One region of the Devosia sp. Soil_C_22 genome, then DNA from elsewhere that is predicted to be linked to it. Evidence: predicted binding sites of a transcription regulator. Region 1 holds the regulator's gene; each other region holds the start of a gene.
The links. The regulator LexA, encoded in region 1, represses DNA repair genes until DNA is damaged. The targets are predictions, from matches to a motif close to TGTTCNNNNTGTGTTCNG.
Positions count from the first base shown of each region.

Region 2: a site for LexA is predicted at 1,531-1,548, ahead of AC3A6I_RS18625 (ImuA family protein). Genes of this name have one in related genera too.
Region 3: a site for LexA is predicted at 1,890-1,907, ahead of AC3A6I_RS04880 (PA0069 family radical SAM protein). Genes of this name have one in related genera too.
Region 4: a site for LexA is predicted at 1,473-1,490, ahead of AC3A6I_RS15255 (ATP-dependent helicase). Genes of this name have one in related genera too.

Region 1 is NZ_JBDGIY010000001.1:1,899,375-1,902,308, reverse strand. It holds gene AC3A6I_RS09050 (molybdopterin molybdotransferase MoeA) at 1-1,177, shown strand, start outside; gene lexA (transcriptional repressor LexA) at 1,314-2,036, shown strand; gene AC3A6I_RS09040 (2-dehydro-3-deoxygalactonokinase) at 2,287-2,934, shown strand, end outside.
Region 2 is NZ_JBDGIY010000002.1:315,580-318,513, forward strand. It holds gene AC3A6I_RS18620 (Y-family DNA polymerase) at 1-764, opposite strand, end outside; gene AC3A6I_RS18625 (ImuA family protein) at 655-1,506, opposite strand; gene AC3A6I_RS18630 (chemotaxis protein CheW) at 1,630-2,118, opposite strand; gene AC3A6I_RS18635 (chemotaxis protein CheW) at 2,161-2,934, opposite strand, start outside.
Region 3 is NZ_JBDGIY010000001.1:1,051,617-1,054,550, forward strand. It holds gene rnhB (ribonuclease HII) at 1-405, opposite strand, end outside; gene AC3A6I_RS04880 (PA0069 family radical SAM protein) at 678-1,823, opposite strand; gene AC3A6I_RS04885 (VOC family protein) at 1,967-2,386, shown strand; gene glyS (glycine--tRNA ligase subunit beta) at 2,573-2,934, opposite strand, start outside.
Region 4 is NZ_JBDGIY010000001.1:3,157,976-3,160,909, reverse strand. It holds gene AC3A6I_RS15255 (ATP-dependent helicase) at 1-1,434, opposite strand, end outside; gene AC3A6I_RS15250 (hypothetical protein) at 1,806-2,099, shown strand; gene AC3A6I_RS15245 (HAD family hydrolase) at 2,217-2,934, opposite strand, start outside.

The DNA of each region.
Region 1 (2,934 bases):
CTTCCGCAAGCTCCCCGATCTCGGCAGCGAAGCCGTACCGCTGTCCCGCGCCCACGGCCGCGTGCTCGCCAAGCCGCTCGTCGCCACCCACAACCAGCCGCCCTTCGATGCCAGCGCCATGGACGGCTACGCCGTGCGCGCCGCCGAAGTGGTGCCCGGCCGCCCGCTGAAGCTCGCCGGCACCTCGCAGGCCGGGGCTCGCTTCGTCGGCATGATGGAGCATGGCCAGTGCGTCCGCATCTTCACGGGCGCGCCCATGCCGATCGGCGCCGACGCCGTGATCATGCAGGAAGAAGCGACCGCCAAGGGCAACCAGATCAGCTTCGAAAAGACCCCGGTGGCCGGCCATTCTGTCCGCAAGCAAGGCTTCGACTTCAAGCGCGGCACCGAACTGCTGCCGGCCGGCGTGGCGCTCACGCCCGGCATGCTCAACCTCGCCGCCTCCGCCAATCGCCCCGAGCTGACAGTGACGAAACGTCCGCGCATCGCGGTAGTCGCCACCGGCGACGAGCTGGTGCCGCCCGGCTCGACGCCGGGCCCCGACCAGATCATCGCCTCGAACAGCTACGGCCTTATCCCGCTGCTCGCGCCCTACGCCGCCGAGGTGATCGACCTCGGCATCGTGCCTGACGACACGAAGAAGATCGAGGATGCCCTGCTCTCGGCCTTCGACCAGGGCATCGACATGCTGGTGACCACTGGCGGCGCCAGTGTCGGCGAGCGCGACTACGTGCAGGAAGTGTTGCGCGACCTCGGCGTCGAGCTCGATTTCTGGAAACTGAGGATGCGTCCGGGCAAGCCGCTGATGTTCGGCACCCGCGGCAAGGCGCTCGTCTTCGGCCTCCCCGGCAACCCGGTCTCGGCGCTCGTCACCTCGACCATCATCATCAAGCCGGCCCTGCGCGCCATGACGGGCTTTGCCGACCCCTACTGGCCCCGCATCGGCGCGCCGACGCTGAAGGGCCTGCCCGCCAATGGCCCGCGCCGCCACTACATGCGCGCCACGCTCAGCCGCAACGATATCGGCTTCCTGCAGGTCGATCCGATCTTCGAGACCGATTCCAGCCATTCGAGCTCTCTGGCATTGGCCGATGCGCTGATCGTCCTGCCCGAGGATTCGCCCGGCGTCCCGCCTGGCGAGATTGTCGACGTCATCCCCCTCAACTGGGGCGCCTAACCCCGGAATCCCGTACGTTTTGGCGCCGACAGCACCCCGTCGCTAACCGGATATTTACCGCACGGTTGCAGAACATAACTGGAACGGATACAACACGTTCAGTCTTTGTTCCGATTCTGCTCACCGGAGCCGCCAGATGCTGACGCGCAAGCAACATGAATTGCTGATGTTCATCCACGAGCGGATGAAAGAGTCAGGTATTCCACCTTCCTTCGACGAGATGAAGGACGCGCTCGATTTGCGCTCCAAGTCCGGCATCCACCGGCTGATCACCGCGCTCGAGGAGCGCGGCTTCATCCGCCGCCTGCCCAACCGGGCCCGGGCGCTCGAGGTGATCAAGCTGCCCGATTCGATGAACCCCTCGCTCGGCGGCCGCAAGGCGCGCTTCGAGCCGTCGGTTATCGAAGGCAATCTCGGCCGCGTCGCCGCTCCTCCGCCCCGCCCGGCTGCGGCAGCGCCGGCCGACGAGCCCTATCGCTCCGTCTCCATCCCGGTCATGGGCCGCATCGCGGCCGGTACGCCCATCGAGGCGATCCAGACCCATAGCCACACCATCGCCATTCCGCCCGAAATGCTCGGGCCTGGCGAGCACTATGCGCTCGAAGTGCGCGGCGACTCGATGATCGATGCCGGCATCTTCGATGGCGACACCGTGCTCATCCGCAAGCAGGACATGGCCTCGACCGGCGAGATCGTCGTCGCGCTGGTCGATGAAGAGGAAGCCACGCTGAAGCGCCTGCGCCGCCGCGGCAATTCGGTGGCCCTCGAAGCGGCCAATCCGGCCTACGAGACCCGCATCTTCCCGCCCGACCGGGTGAAGGTGCAGGGCCGTCTCGTCGGGCTGCTGCGCAAATACTGAGTTTGACCCACCGCCAATCGGGTCCTGGGGCCGGCTTCGCGCCGGCCCTTTTTTTCTTATGAAATCAGAGCCGATAGACGACAGTTGCACTAGGGTCTTGGTGCCAAAGACGCTAGGTTCCGGCGCGCTTCGCGGACACATCGTCCGCGGTCGCATCGGCGCGATCCTACCGGGAGAGTGGATCACCTTCCCGACCGCGCTTTAGGCGACACCACGTCCGGCCTTCCGCCGGCACGTCAGGGAGAAGAATTTGGCAGGACAAGTCGAGTGGGTCGCGGTCGATTGGGGCACCTCCAATCTGCGCGCCTGGGGCATTGATGGCGATGGCGAGATCGCGTTCTCGCGCTCCTCGCCCGACGGCATGGGCCGGCTGAGCCGCGAGCAATATCCCGAAGTACTGACCGGGCTGCTCGGCAGCGAGGCCGACGGCGTCAGCGAGGTGGTGATCTGCGGCATGGCCGGAGCCCGCCAGGGCTGGATCGAAGCGCCCTATCTCGATGCCCCCGCCGACTTGCGGACGCTCGCCAACGGGGCCGTTTGGCCTGACATGCCCGGCGAGCTCGACCCGCGCATCCTGCCGGGCGTGTGCATGCGCGATGTCGGCGCCGAGGACGTGATGCGCGGCGAGGAAACGCAGCTGCTCGGCCTGTCGAGCCTCGTCCCCGGCTTCTCCGGTCTCGTGGTGATGCCCGGCACGCACAGCAAGTGGGCGCTGCTCGATGGCACCCGCCTCACCCGCTTTTCGAGCGCCATGACCGGCGAAGTGTTCGAGCTCCTGCGCACCCATTCCGTGCTGCGCCACTCGCTGGGCGGCGAGCTCGAGGGCGAGGACCGCGATATCGGCTTTGCCGCCGGTCTCGACCAGGGCCTCGAACATCCCGAGCGCCTGACGGCGACG
Region 2 (2,934 bases), on a different contig from region 1:
GGAATGCGCGGGGTGATCTTCTCCTCGATCTCGCCCAGGGCCTGGTCGAGCCGGAGCAGCAGCGACAGCCCGAACCGCGCCTGCAGCGCCTTGCGCGACCGGCCATAAAGCTGGCCGATGGTCTTCAATCCCATCTGGTTGAGCCCGGCCACCTGCGCCTCGCTCAACCGCAGCGCCACTACCGGCAGGTCGGCAAGTGCCTCGCGCTGTCCCACCGGCGCGATGATTCCCGGCCGGAAATGGCTCAGCGCCCAGGCTGCCCCGACCGTATCGGCAATGGCTCCGGACACCGTGAAGCCGAGCCCACGCAGCCGCCCGACCAGTTGGGCGAGCATCTTCTCCTCGCCGCCGAACAGGTGCGCCACCCCGGTGATGTCGAGCACCAGGTCGCCATAGGCGGCGACATCGCCGAGCACCGCAACGATGGGGCTCGCATTGGAATGCCAGTCGGCGAAATCGGCGAAGATATGCTCGAGCGCGTTGCGATCGGCCTCGCGGACTTCGAGATCGGGCACGAGGGCGCGCGCATCGGAGAGGTTCTGGCCCGGCGCCAGCCCTTTTCCTGCGGCGGTAGCGTCCACGGCCATGAGCTTCATCGCGCCCTTCTGCTTCTCCCACAGCGCCAGCGGGCGCCCGGAGGCCGCAAGGGCGGGATCAGCCCGCCTGAGAGTATCGGTCGCCCAGCGCGGCAGCGACAAAGCGAGGTGACGGCGCGGCAGAGCTTTGGCCGGTCCGGCTTCCGTCTTCAGCAGAAACGAACCCATTTTCAGTCCAGTCCAGGGTTAGGCGCATGGTTTCGACCCGCGGGCTTTTCCCGGCGAGCCGCCGTTTTTCGATGTCGACGAGGTAGCGGGGCGGGCCCGGCGCCTGCGGATCGAAAGGCTGCCCGGCGCTCAGTCCGGGCTCCACCCGCCAGCGCAGTTTTGCTGCGCTCGCCTCTCGTTCCCGCCCATAGCGGATGAGGAAAACCGAGCTGCCGCCGGCCGAACTGCGCAGTGACAGTCGGCGCGACACGGTGAAATCGAGTGCCTTGGGACGCCCATGGATATCGGCGATCACCCCGGCCACGGCCCGGCAGGCAATCGCCTCCTCCATGGCCCAGAGCAGCTCGGTGAGCGAATTGGTGCGGGCGAGGATCAGCTGGTCGGGGTCGATGCCGAAGCGGTTGAGCCCCAGTGCATAGGGTACGCCCATTTCCTGGGCCTGCTCGACCAGCTGCAGATAGAGAATCGCCTGCCGACCGCCGCCGAGCAGCCCGCGCGCGAGCCCGAGCGCAAAGCCCAGTCCCGCCGTACCGTTGCGCTGTTCGTCGACGAACACCTCGTGCAACACGCCGGGCGGAATGGCGAGCAATTCCTCGATACGCGGACGCGTGTCATTAGCCGCCACCGGCCGGCCCGGCCGCGCCGCGGCAATAGCCACCCCGTCGGCCAGCACGGGCCGCTTTTCCAGCGCAGCAATCCTGCGCCGCAAGGCATCGAGATCAGCAATGGCGAGGCCCCGCATACCGAGCCTCCTATCTGCTCACGAGAGAACAAATAGGGAACACCAGAGTCCGGGGCAGAGTCAAGCCGACTCAAAAGCAAAGGCCGCCCGGAGGCGGCCTCGCACGCAAGCTTGGGCCTACGATCAGGCGTCGACGCGGGCGCCGGAGACGACGGCGTGGAGGTCGATGAGGCCGACCATGCGGCTATCGTGGGTGACGATGCCGTTGAGCAGCTCGGTGTCGATCGAGTTGCCCTCGGGGACGTTGTGGATGTCTTCCTTGGACACCGTCAGGATGTCGGACACGGCATCGACGAGGATGCCGACCCATTTGTCGCCCACCGACATCACCACCACGACGTGGTTCTTGGTCGGGGAGGTCTGGCCTTCGCCGAAGCGGGCGCGCAGGTCGAAGATCGGAACGATCGTGCCGCGCAGGTTGATCACGCCGCGCACGAAATCGCGCGTGTTGGGCAGCGGGGTCGCGCCATTCCAGGCGCGGATCTCGCGCACCGTGGTGATCTCGACGCCGTAGGTCTGCTCGCCGATCGAGAAGGCGATCAGCTGCAGGCTGTTGGCGGCCTGGGTGCCGGAGCCGTTGGTGTAGTCATCCTTGAATGCGAGGGCTTCCATGTTCTGGCCTTTCCGAACCGGCTCCTGCCGGCATCATGCCGCTCACGCGGCGCTCTTGTGGGGGGAGGAGTGGGACTTGAGGCCCTGCACGTCCACGATCAGGGCGACATTGCCGTCACCAAGGATGGTGCCGCCGGCAATGCCTTCGATGGACTGGAAGTTCTCTTCCAGCGATTTGATGACGACCTGCTGCTGGCCGATGATGTCGTCAACAATGAGCGCGACCTTCACGCCGCCCTCGGCCTCGCACAGCACTACGAAGCGGTTGTCACGCGCCACTTCGGTGGTCATCTCGAAGCGGGTGGCGAGGTCGACCACCTGTACGTACTCGCCGCGCACCTGCAGCACCTGGCCGCCAGTCGGCATGCGCGAGAAATTGGCGCGGGCGCACTGGATCGTCTCGACGATCGAGGAGAGCGGGATGACGTAGGGGCAGTGGGCGACCTTGACCAGCATGACGTCGAGCACCGCGAGCGTCAGCGGCAGCTTCAGCGTCATGCGCGTGCCGCGGCCGGCCCAGCTCTTCACATGCACCGAGCCGCCGATCTTCTTGATATTGGAGAGAACGACATCCATGCCGACGCCGCGGCCGGAAATGTCGCTCACTTCTGAGGCGGTAGAGAAGCCGGGCGCAAAGATCAGCTGGTCGATCTGCTCGTCGGAAAGCTGCTGGTCGGGGCCGACGACGCCGCGCTCGCGCGCCACCTGCAACACGCGCTCGCGGTTGATGCCGCCGCCATCGTCCTCGACGGCAATCAGGATCGAGCCGCCGGCCTGCTCGGCCGAGAGCCGCACCGTGCCCGATTCGGGCTTGCC
Region 3 (2,934 bases), 850 kb from region 1:
GTCCTTGGGCACGATATTGCCGTCGACCAGCACATGATCCGCCTTCACGGTGAGGCCGAGGACCGCCTGCCGCATGCCCCAGAGCGAAGCCTGCAGGATGTTCATGCGCATGATGACCGACGGCGGCATCACGGCGATGGAGACCACCGCCTTGCGCATGATCTCCTCGTAGAGCTCCTCGCGCTCGTCGGCGGTCAGCTGCTTGGAATCGTTGAGCCCCTGCGGCACCCGGCGCGGATTGAGCACCACGGCCGAAACCACCACCGGTCCGGCCAGCGGTCCCCGCCCGGCCTCGTCGACCCCACACACGATCGTCGCCCCGCGCCGGATGGCGGCACGCTCGAACTTCATGTCCGGCACGGTGCGGATCTCGGGGACGGGCTTGAGCAGCGAATCGGCAGGCATGTCGTCAAGCATCGCCAGTTGCGACGCGGACGCAAGCAGGGTGGTGGTCACATCATCTGCCGGTTGCTTCATGGGCCAGCATCAGCGCCAGGAATTCGGCGATCGTGAGGAAGAGTCGGTGCGTGTGGCCGCCCCCTCCACCAGCTTCGCTGGTCCCCCTCCCCGTGCACGGGGGAGGATTGTTGTGGCACGATCTCGCCGCGATCCTCCCCTGCGAAGCGGGGGAGGGGGACCGCCGTAGGCGGTGGAGGGGGCGGCCACAGGCACGGATCTCAGAACAAGCTCATCTGCCCGTCGTCCACCCGTGGCGGCACGAACAGATCCGTGCGCAGCGGCGGGATGGGTTTGTTCAGCCCGTAGCGCTCCTTGGCCATGTCGACGCGCTGGCGGATCAGCGTCGCGTACGGGCCCTCGCCGGTGAAGCGGGTGTGAAAGTTCGGGTCGTTGTCCTTGCCGCCGCGGGCGTCGCGGATGAGGCTCATGACGTGGCTGACCCGGTCGGGGAAATGCCTCAGCAGCCACTCGCGGAAGATGTCGCGCACTTCGAGCGGCAGCCGCACGAGGATGGCGCTGGCGTCGAGCGCGCCCTGGGCCGCCGCGGCATCGAGGATGCGCTCGAGCTCCATGTCGTTGATCGCCGGGATCATCGGGGCGGCCATGACCATGGTCGGCACGCCGGCTTCCGACAGCAGCCGCACGGCTTCGAGGCGCTTTTCCGGCGTCGAGGCCCGCGGCTCCATCTTGCGGCTGAGCTTGTGGTCCATGCTGGTGATCGACAGCGCCACGCGCACGAGGTTGAGCTCGGCCATGGGCTTCAGGATATCGAGGTCGCGCACCACCAGAGCCGACTTGGTGGTGATGGTCACCGGGTGCCTGGTCTCCAGCAGCAGCTCGAGGATGCCGCGCGTCAGCTTGTGCTTGCGCTCGGCCGGCTGGTACGGGTCGGTGTTCGTGCCCATGGCGATCGGCTTGGGCTTGTAGCGCTTGTCGGCCAGCTCGCGCCGCAGCTGCTCCACCGCATTGGTCTTGACGTAGATGTCGCGCTCGAACTCCAGCCCCGGCGAGTGGCCGAGATAGGCGTGCGTGGGGCGCGCAAAGCAGTACGAGCAGCCATGCTCGCAGCCGCGATAGGCGTTGATCGAGCGATCAAAGCCGATATCCGGGCTCTCGTTGCGGGTGATGATGGTGCGGGCGCGCTCGATATGCTCGATGGTCTCGAACGGCTTCAGGTCCTCGACCATGCCCCAGCCATCGTCGAACTCGACGCGCGCTTCCTTGTCGTAGCGGCTGCCCTTGTTGGTCTGCGCGCCACGGCCGCGATTGAGCGCCGGATCGACATAGCGCCGCGCGATCAGGTCGGCGTCGCGCGTGCCGTTGAGGCGCTCCAGTTGCTCGAAATTCGGTGCGGTGAGCCGCATGGCTGTTCTCCAACACCCCAACGCGACTCGCGTGGGGTAACGTTCCATTAGGAATAGCATCCCAATGAGAACAGAACAAGAACGAACGTGCGGGGATAAGTTTCCTAGTTTTTGCGTTAGGGTGCGGACGAAGGAGTCTTCCCATGCAGCAGCGCGTATCGGTCATCACGCTGGGGACCACCGATCTCCAGCGTTCCAGGCGGTTCTACGTCGAGGGCTTCGGCTGGACGCCGGTGTTCGAGAACGAGGAGATCGTCTTCTACCAGCTCAACGGGCTGGTGCTCGGCACCTACCTGTTGGCCTCGCTCGAGGTGGATATGGGGCGGAGCGGGTTGCGCGGACCGGCGCCGTTCGCGCTGGCGCATAATGTGGTCGAGCAGCATGAGGTGGAGCCGCTGATCGCGGCGCTCGCGGGCGCGGGCGGCAAGATCATTCGGCCGGCCGATGCGCCGCTGCATGGCGGGCTGCGCGGCTACGTCGCTGATCCGGACGACCATGCGTGGGAGATTGCTTGGAACCCGGGATTCGCGATGGATGCTGAGGGGAATGTGACGTTCGGCTGAACCCAGCGCGCGCCATACGCGCGGTGTCATCCCGGCGCAGGCCGGGATCCATCCTGAGATGGCCGCTGCTATCGGTGAAGGTCGGAGAGACCTCAGGATGGGCCCCGGCCTGCGCCGGGGTGACCCTGTGGGTGGGAGGTATCGTGCAACTCAATACCACCCGCTGTGGGTGGGCCGATGACCGGCTTAGCCCGCAACCTTCGAAAAATCCGCCACCAGGCGCATCGTGTCGCGCAGCTTGGCGAGGAGGTTGAGCCGGTTGGCGCGGACGGCCGGGTCGGCGTCGTTGACCAGCACCGCCTCGAAGAATGCATCGACCGGCTGGCGCAGCGTCGCAAGGGCCGCGATGGCGCCGTGATAGTCGTTGGCGTTCACCTTGGCGGCGACGGCCGCGTCGGCCTTCATGATCGCATCGGCGAGGCCGATTTCCTGATCGAGCTTCAGCTGCTCCTCGATCACCGGCGCATCGTATTTCCGGCCGTCCTTCTTTTCCTCGGCGCTGAGGATATTGGCGGCGCGGCGATAGCCGGCGAGCAGGTTCTTGCCGT
Region 4 (2,934 bases), 1.3 Mb from region 1:
GAGATGGTCGATCACCTCGATGAAGCCGGGCCAGCCCTCCGAACCGCGCGGCGGTGGCGGGGCGGCCAGCAATTCAGCCAGCGGGTCGGCGCTCTCCGCCATCCGGTCGAGGAGCTTCCCCGCCGCGCCGGGACCAATGCCGGGAAGCAGCTGCAGCACGCGAAAGCCGGCGACGCGGTCACGCGGGTTGTCGACAAAGCGCAGCAGCGCCATCACATCCTTGATGTGGGCGCTGTCGAGGAATTTGAGCCCGCCATACTTCACGAACGGGATGTTTCGGCGGGTGAGCTCGATCTCGAGTTCGGCCGAATGGGATGAGGTGCGGAATAGCACCGCCTGCTGCTTCAGTGTCGTGCCGCCTTCGCGGCAGCTCAGCACGCTTTCGACCACGTAGCGGGCCTGGCTCGGCTCGTCCTTCACCGTCACCAGCCGCGGTTTTTCGGTGGCGATACGCTCGCTCCACAGGTTCTTGGTGAAGCGTTCGGTGCTCTCCGAGATCACCGCGTTGGCCGCCTCGAGGATCGGCTGGGTCGAGCGATAGTTGCGATCCAGCGTCACCATGCGCGCCGGCGGCGAGAAGGCAGCCGGGAAATCGAGGATGTTGCGCACCGTGGCGGCGCGGAACGAGTAGATCGACTGCGCGTCGTCGCCGACCACGGTCAGCCCGTCGCCCTGCGGCTTCAGCGCCAAGAGGATAGAGGCCTGCAGGCTGTTGGTGTCCTGGTACTCGTCGACCAGCACGTGGTCGAAGCGCTGGCCGATATCGTCGGCGATCGCCGGCTCGCGCATCATCGCGGCCCAGTAGAGCAGCAGGTCGTCGTAATCGAGCACCTGCTGGTTCTGCTTGGCATCGACATAGGCCCCGAACAGCTCGCGCAGCTGGGCTTCCCACATGGCGACCCAGGGGAAATGGTCCTTCAGCACGCGGTCGAGATCGCCCTGCGCGTTGACGACGCGCGAGTAGATGGCAAGGCAGGTGCCCTTGGTGGGAAAGCGCTTCTTGGCTTCCGAGAACCCCATCTCGTGGCGGATGATGTTGATCAGGTCGCCGGAGTCCTCGCGGTCGTGGATCGAGAATTCCGGCCTCAGCCCGATCTGCTCGGCATATTCGCGCAGCAGGCGCGCGCCGATGCCGTGGAAGGTGCCGGCCCAGCTCAGCGCATCGGTGACGATGCCCGCGTTCTTGCCCATCACCTGCACCACCAGCCGCTCGACCCGGCGCTGCATCTCGCCCGAGGCGCGGCGCGAGAAGGTCATCAGCAGGATGCGGCGCGGATCGGCGCCGTTGACGATCAGGTGGGCCACCCGATGCGCCAGCGTGTTGGTCTTGCCCGAGCCGGCCCCGGCGATCACCAGCAGCGGGCCGCCCATATGCTCGACGGCCAGCCGCTGTTGGGGGTTCAGCTTGTCGAGATAGGCGGGGGTGTCGAGCACGCGAATCGGTCCGGATAAAAGTCCGGATCAGGAAGCACTATTCGCGCTTTGTTCGCAATTCACGCCGGGCCAACTGGGCAGGCTGCAAACCGCCCGGTCGACGGCCAACCCCCCCTTTTGCCGTGTGCGGTGCTAGATGTGATGTGCGCGACGCTTGACCATCGATGTCATCTTGTTTCAAATACAAGATTAATTTTAGAAGGACAATGTCGTTGGCTGGGACGAGTATAAAGCTAAGCATTGCACTTGATGTGAACTGGCAGTCAATCTCAGGTGAATCTGAGTTAACAAAGACGGTTGCGCGAATAGATCGAACAAATAGCAATGCATTGCAAATAACATGGGTCGGTGGCGACGCGGAGACTGACGGCGTGATTGATCCTGGCGTCATCCTCAAGCGCTGGCTCGCGGGCGCAGGCACCGTGCTCGAAGATGATCTGCTGGAACCGGCCGATCGCACGCGGGCGACGATGGTCTTTTCCGCCGACGATTTCGCTTACTGCCAGGCCTGGTGCGTGGTGGACGGCGAGCACCTGATCAACGCGACCTACCTGTGCGAGGAGATGCCCACAGCCCAGGAACTGCGCGAAGTCGAGCAGATGGTCGCGAGCCTCGCCATCGTGGAAGGCCCGCCGCCGCGGCCGCGCAAGTGGATGTGGTTCTAGCGTTTCACATTCGAAGCGACCTCCAAACTCGGCGTCATCCCCGCGAGGGCGGGGATCCAGTGGCCGCACGCCCGGTGCCCGTCTGGGTTTTCGCCTTGGCGAAAGTGCTCCAGCCCGCTATTCGGCTGCCTTGGCCGGCTGGGTGTAGCGCGCCTTGACGATCTCGGCGATCCTGTCCCGGCTGTCCTCGGGCTCCTCCGCTTCAATCGCTTCGGCCTCCTCGGCGAGCTCATCGTCCTTGATGCAGATGCGGAACCACTTCGAATAGTCGCCGCGCCCGAAGTGGTAGGCCCAGGTCTCATCGTCGAGGCCGTCGGCGATCTGCAGGAACATCACCAGGTTCTGCGCCTTGAGGTTCAGCTTCCCCTCCGGCCCGCGGAAATAGAAGCTGCGCTCGTCGGTCAGCGCGCCTTCGGCATATTTGCGGATGTGGCGCTTGTGCTGCTGTCTGGGCTTTTCCACCGTCACCAGCTTGGGCACGGTGCCCGCCGCCCGGTGCCAGTAGAGCACATGCTCGTCGTCGGGCACCTTGGTCTTCGGCACCTTCTCGCCGACCGCCTTGCAGAAGCTGGCGATCACCTTGTCGGCCTCGGGCCCCAGCGCGAGGATCCGCGTCACGTGCTTCAGCGCATCGGGCGCGATGGCGTCGGGGTGGACGGTGATCATCACCGTACCGGTCATGGTGTCGGGCAGGGCCAGCGCCTCGCCCTTGCGCTGCCCGGGCAGCAGGTGGTGTGCCTCGTCGATGATGATCCAGTGCGGCCGGCCGGTGCGGGCGCGCAGCTTGCCGAGCTCGGGGATCAGCTCGGTGAAAAAGCCCGGCCGCTCCTTAAGC